2 regions of the Paenibacillus sp. FSL P2-0121 genome follow, and region 2 is predicted to be linked to the other one. Evidence: predicted binding sites of a transcription regulator. Region 2 holds the regulator's gene; the other holds the start of a gene.
What was found. Region 2 encodes LexA, which represses DNA repair genes until DNA is damaged. Its sites were predicted from a motif close to CGAACATATGTTCG; they were not measured.

Region 1 (3,425 bases), 3.1 Mb from region 2:
CAGGTACATGGTAAAAAGAATGCTGCCTGGCCACCTCCACTTGTTTGGGGCCACGAACAGAGCCGACAAGAACATTTTTACCCGCGAGTTGGTTGGCATAGTATTCTTTCGTACCGCGTGGACGGATGGAACATTAGTAATATTTTTTTATATGAGATTTTCTCCACTAAGTATGTATAATTTGGTAATTAATCCATTATATTCAGTCCTTCCGCATATTATATAAATCCACCAGATAACAAAACCTTCTGTACTTCGACTGCGCGGTTTTATCTTGTTCTAACTTGATTTCACTTACATCATCATTTAAGTGACTCAACTGCTCATCCACATTCAATCCAAAACTAAGCGCAGTTTGCATAATTACAACCAGCCCATCAAGCAGTCCATTGGGATAGGTCTGTAGAAAGCAAGCATAATCATGCAGAAGTTCTACTTTTCCAGATAAAATCTCTACAGCATATAAATTCATTTTTGCCAAACATCGAAATTCACGAGCAATCTCTTGCCCGTCCGGTCCTAAATCCTCCAACCACCCAAGTTCTACGTATCTGTAAATGCTATCCCTGGCTTGCTCGTAATCCCCCAGATGTTGATATGCAACTCCCCGCATCTGTTGACTGAACCCATAATAATAAACAAGTGGATGCTGCATCTTAATTAGAGGTATTGTCGTCCCCATCGCCTTATAGTACAGTCGCTCTTCATATATACGCTGGGCATAGCTATACAAAATATCTGCAGTGTATAGCAGCTTATCCCACTTTTCAAAGTAATGTGCAGTTTCCAACATTTCGACAAGAACATCCGGGTTGAAGGCTTTAAGAATAGAGAGATGCAACCGTAAATCCCCCTTTTTTATCCATTTATACCTTCATTGTATATTTTGTAATCTAGAGGGTCAATATAAAAAGTACTAATAAGTACAGATTTAGTGATTATCAAGTTGCCTTTAATAGTCTGTTACGGTTAGCATTCCTCTTCTAACCTTAATGTAGAGGTGATCCTATGAATTTACCAGAAAGCGTCGGCAATCGCATTCGCGAGCTTAGAAAAGCAAAAGGATGGACACAAGAACAACTTGCCGAAGCTGCTTCGCTTCACTACAGTTACATAGGTGGTGTCGAACGAGGAGATCGAAATATCTCATTAGAGACACTAGAAAAAATTATTGCGGCGTTTGATGTTCCAGCTATAGAATTCTTTCGATTCGAGGATGAGACACAGCGTCGCAAGGCGTTGGATGAACATATGGCTTTGCTAAGCAGTAAAAGTGCAGAAGAAATAACAGCACTCACTCAGGTAACTCGAAAAGTGATTGCTGCTATTGGGTTAAGTAAGGATGAAAAGTAGCAACTTCTAAAAATTAACGTTGTTGCATATCTTTTCGAATTCAAAGACTGTATAGATTGTAATTGAAAAATCACAACGATGTGTATATCCCTCAAAGCACCAATCAGATTGAAACTTAACCTTCATACATCAAAGGCCCCTTCTGCCGAAAACGGCGGAAGGGGCCTTTGATGTAGATGGAATAAGCTATTTACCATATAGTTGTGTTGTAAATGCACCACAACGTCCTCCAGCATTAGATTGGAGATGTAACTATGCCGTGTAACGGTGTCTTCAGTTCATGAGATGTATTGGCCAGAAACTCGTTTTTTAACTGATAGAGAAAATGCAACTTTTCTAACAGGTTACTGATAGTGCTATAGGCTCTCAAATCCGCTGGGCGGAGATATAGACCTAGCTGAATATAAAGAAAAAGCCTCACGGAAACTTCCATTCCCCCTTTCTTCTATCCTTACAGTATATTTATGGCTTGCACTCTTAACCATTTTTAATATTATACTCAATATCTAAAGGTTCTAACTGAGTGCCTATTTAAAGAAATTTTTATATTCTTCAAAGAAAAAGAATACTTTTTTACGATCTTTACTAGTTGAACATTTGTTCGTATTGAGTTAAAATGAAAAATATTGCACGTTATTACGTACGTAATAAAGGAGAATGCTGATGAACTTCAGTTACACCTTCCCAGCTTTAAGAGGAATTCAAGCAGGTAGAGAATTCTATACTGTCATGTGTCCACTCCGTTTAATAGCTAAAATTTTCCTGTTTGACGAAGAGGAAATTCCTGTTGAGCATCGGGCACAACGTCTAATGAATAGGTCGCGGATTCCTGATATCACCAATTATATTTTAGAGAATCCTAAGGACTATATCTTCTCTTCTCTAACAGCAAGTGTGGACGGTACTATGAGATTCAAAGAAGTTTCAGATGAGATGAAAGACATAGGACAACTGACTATCTCTCTTGATTCTAAGTTTTTAATTAATGACGGACAACACCGTAGAGCGGCAATCGAAGAAGCCCTGAGGATCTCTCCTGAGCTTGGAGACGAAACAATTTCAGTGGTCTTTTTTCATGACTTTGGCCTTACTCGCTCTCAACAAATGTTTTCAGACTTGAATCGTCACGCCGTCAATACAACATCATCAATCGGAATACTTTATGACCATCGAGATCAATTATCATTAATTACAAAAAGTTTAATATCTGATATCCCATTATTAGAACGATATACAGACCGAGAAAAAGTATCTCTTTCTAAGAATTCACCGAAGCTTTTCGCGCTAAACCATGTTTTTAATACAACTTCTCGTCTTATCAATAAACGTAAAGGCGAACTTATATCTGAACAAGAGAAAGAATTTGTTACCGCCTTTTGGGAGTTACTATGTGTATCAATCCCAGAGTGGCAAGAAGTTATTAAAAAGAAGATCTCACCTCGAGAACTACGTATTCAATCAATCGTCGCTCACGGGATTTTTCTGGAATCTCTTGGAATAATAGGCTATTATCTATACCGGTATCATCCGGATGAATGGCAGTCCTATATTATGAAACTCAACACCATCGACTTGAGTCGAGAAAATAAAAAAGACTGGCAAGGACGCGCTTATAGCAATACTGGCAGAATTAATAAAAATGGTGAAACTATTCAGTTGACTGCAAACTTGATTAAGTCCAAAATCAACCTCCCACTCACCGAACAAGAACAGAAGATTGAAAACAAATTTAAGGAGGTGTCTATAAATGGGTAATTTAGGACTCAATATATTCAATACTGGTACCAAATTCATTGAAGCAAAAGAGTTGATTAAGGAAGTTTATTTAATGGACGAGCGTCCATGGGTTGTTGGTTTTAGCGGCGGTAAAGATTCTACAGCTGTAGTTCAACTTGTCTTTCAGGCACTTCAAGAACTTAATCCTTCTGAGCTGCACAAAAAAGTTTATGTTATCTCTTCTGATACCCAAGTGGAAACACCACTTATTATAGATAAAATCACCCGTACATTAGGTCGAATACAAGAAAAAGCATTAAATCTTGGTCTCCCAATTGAGACGCAAAAGGTCCGTC
Region 2 (3,425 bases):
CCCAAAACATAGTGCCAAGTATCACTAACACTACCGGAAATGCAATGTTGCGACCTTTAAAGACTTCGGCATTCTGGGTAGGAGATTTAGAGGCATAAATCGTATCCTTGCCTTGTTTCTTTCTTTGCTTGTTGATTTGCTGTGTGTTGCGTTGAACCATTCTTTCCCAAGAACGGGCCATGTGCGTTCCCCCTAGTCATCCTGAAATATCTATGAAAAGGAACAGCGAGCTAATGTTTAAGCCCCTTGTTACCTTGTTCATGCTCATCGTTATCTACTACTTCAATAGTATTTAATTGTGCTCGGAAGTTATTACGGATATTCCCCAGGTAAATTTCACGAAGCTTGGCGCGTTCCGCCACTTCCTCTTGATTAAGGCCTACGCTCTTCTGTTTGCGTGCCAATTCGTTAATTCGCGCGACCAACTCATCAATATTCAATACTTTCCCTCCCCCTATAAATTAATTCTAACTCTGCCATGAGAAAAAGAGCTTGTCAAGGTCTACTCCCTGCAAGCTCTACTGGTCATTCTATTATGTTCTCAGAAAATTAATAAATAGGTAAAGTAAGTATGTCTCCAGCGTTAATTTGACTACTCTTAATCCCACTTGAACGTTTAATTCCTTCTATATAAACAACTGTCTTCATATCAGCTGGTTTATTCTTAAGGGCAATACTCCATAGTGTATCTCCACGTTCAACCACAATCCGCTTCTCTTCCTTCATTATAGTCGTCGATCCTGCAAATACATTTCCCACTACTGTTAGGCCAGATAATACTAGCACGAAAATCAATATTAACTTAATAAAGAAATCTTGACGGAACAACGAAATCATCCCTCCAAGCAAACGTTCCGTTATCTCTTTCACCTTAGCGGAATTACGGGCAACGTCATTATGTCCTATAGATTCAACCACTGGGGCCTTATCGTAGATGCTGCGGTATGTACTGTATTTTAGCATAATCATCATCCTCCAAACACTTGTTCTTACTTTCGATTTTATAATAACACGAACATGTGTTTTGTTCAATACTATTTCAGAACAATTGTTCTCTTTTTTTCGAGAGACTCAAGCGGTTCATTTTATTATCATTTGTCTACCATTTTTTAACTCTAGCAGATTAATATTTATAATAGTTAGAACTTATGTTTGTGCGAACGGTAGTTCTATGTTATAATTTTCCCAAACATTACTATATGGGGTTGATTCCAATGTCAAAGATTTCAAGTCGCCAGCTGGCGATCCTGGAATTTATACGAAGCGAAGTCCGCAGCAAGGGTTATCCACCTTCCGTCCGGGAAATTGGAGAAGCTGTTGGCCTTGCTTCCAGCTCCACAGTTCACGGTCATTTGGACCGGCTTGAGAAAAAGGGACTTATTCGTCGAGATCCAACGAAGCCACGTGCAATAGAATTACTAGGCCAAGAGGATTCAGAGAATGTTCACCAATTCGCGCAGACCATCTCACGGATTCCTGTCGTAGGTAAAGTTACCGCCGGGGTACCTATCACTGCTACAGAGAATATCGAAGACTACTTCCCACTTCCTACTCACTATGTAGGTGACAACAAAGTATTTATGCTGTCTGTCATGGGTGATAGTATGGTGGACGCAGGCATTATGAATGGTGACTATGTGATTGTTCGCCAACAACAAACAGCGGACAACGGAGATATCGTTGTAGCCATGACCGAAGAAGATGAAGCAACCGTTAAGACCTTTTACAAGGAACGTGATCATATACGGCTTCAGCCGGAGAATCCAGCTTATGAGCCGCTTCGCCTTAATCGCGTAACTATTCTCGGAAGAGTCATCGGATTGTTTCGAGATATCCACTAAGTATGCACTTCTAACATAAAAGGCTGTTCCGCATATGCGGAACAGCCTTTTTTCTACGTTTTTTTTGCTTTTCCAACCACTTACGAACATTTGTTCCCAATGGCTAAAATGGCCATTTTCTATGAATAACCCTTTAGGCGTTCTGCTCATATCCTAATTAGGAAGGAGTGTTGCGTATAATGCCCAACTACCGAATTATTGTAGATCTGACCCAACGAATGTTATATCTTCTGGACAATGATATTGTGATTAGAGGTTACCCTGTCGGCATCGGTAAGATGTTAACCCAATCCCCAGTGGGTGAATTCACTATTATTAACAAACAACCCGACCCAGGGGGTCCCTTCGGTGTGTTTTGGATGGGACTGTCTAAACCACACTACGGAATTCATGGAAACAATGACCCTTCCTCCATTGGGAAAGAGGTGTCCCACGGCTGCATCCGGATGTACAACGAGGATGTGTTAGCACTCGCTGCTATTGTCCCTATAGGCACACGAGTAACGATAAGAAATTAAATTCGAATGGAGGCTCGGCAACCCCCAAATCACATTAAAAAATGGGGGTCATTACATAAGTAAGTATTTTTTCATTAGCATACTAGGAGTTTGGTGATTATATGTCGAATATTGTTAACAGGATTGCAAATTGAAAAGGATGTGTTTAGTTTGAATAATTCAAAAATTAGAACCCTCGTCGATTTTAAAGTCGATGCACTGGGTAAGCTGTCCGGTTTACTTTTAAATGATGAACAAGCTAGTGGAAAAAAAGTGAATTTGCTCACCTCTTTTGGCAGCATTCAGGGAATCGTCTCTCCAACCGTCTCCAACAAAGAGGATGTATTTGATTTAAAATCTTTGATGGATGATGTAATTGTAGACGAATACATATCTTATTTGGGAGCAGAACACCCTGATAAAAATTTCAGCTATAACTTTGTTGTCCTCAATGACGTTACTGTAAGACCTTATGCTAGTTATGGGACTCCGATCGAATACAAACAGCTGATTGTTTATACCGATCATATCACTGCCTTCAATTTTCTATAGGTTTTCATAATCATCTTAAAAAGCACCCTTGTAGCAACCCCCAATTTTGCATCATTTGCAGAATCGGAAGGTTTCTCTGGGTGCTTTTTTTGGGTTAATCGTGAAGCCGATCCTATAATTCCACGAATTTCCCTTTTAAAAGATACTAGTGGAGATCATTCAGGCATATCTTTCAATAAGCAACAATTTGAGTCTAATGAGATAACTAGGAGGTGTGATTATATGCTGATTATCTTGATGTACTTATTTGCTATTTTAGGAGTTGTTTTAATTCTAAGTGCCGCCATTATAAAATTGAAAACGCTATCTGCTTCATCTGAAATTTCTAAGCTAGTTAATGCGACCTCATCTTTTAACATCAGCTTCACCAAAACATTCATTCCCCCCAATCAATCTCACTTGATCGCACTTAACGAGCCTAATAAAAAATTGGCAATCGGTACCAAAAATCCGAAGAGTAACAAAAAAGCAGTAGCAAAGCTATACTCTTTTGATAATGTAATGGGATCCGAGATTGTGGTTAACGCACTTACCC

Region 1: the regulator LexA is predicted to act here: its motif matches at 1,944-1,957, upstream of dndB (DNA sulfur modification protein DndB).

The regions. Positions count from the first base shown of each region.
Region 1 covers NZ_CP150245.1:842,958-846,382, reverse strand. Annotated here, with positions in the region: gene MKY54_RS03630 (hypothetical protein) at 1-1, opposite strand, end outside; gene MKY54_RS03625 (DNA-binding protein) at 203-841, opposite strand; gene MKY54_RS03620 (helix-turn-helix transcriptional regulator) at 1,009-1,353, shown strand; gene MKY54_RS03615 (histidine kinase dimerization/phospho-acceptor domain-containing protein) at 1,589-1,786, opposite strand; gene dndB (DNA sulfur modification protein DndB) at 2,017-3,108, shown strand; gene dndC (DNA phosphorothioation system sulfurtransferase DndC) at 3,101-3,425, shown strand, end outside.
Region 2 covers NZ_CP150245.1:3,947,177-3,950,601, forward strand. Annotated here, with positions in the region: gene MKY54_RS17485 (hypothetical protein) at 1-181, opposite strand, end outside; gene MKY54_RS17490 (DUF896 domain-containing protein) at 231-440, opposite strand; gene MKY54_RS17495 (LysM peptidoglycan-binding domain-containing protein) at 550-963, opposite strand; gene lexA (transcriptional repressor LexA) at 1,215-1,841, shown strand; gene MKY54_RS17505 (L,D-transpeptidase) at 2,021-2,359, shown strand; gene MKY54_RS17510 (hypothetical protein) at 2,510-2,890, shown strand; gene MKY54_RS17515 (hypothetical protein) at 3,113-3,425, shown strand, end outside.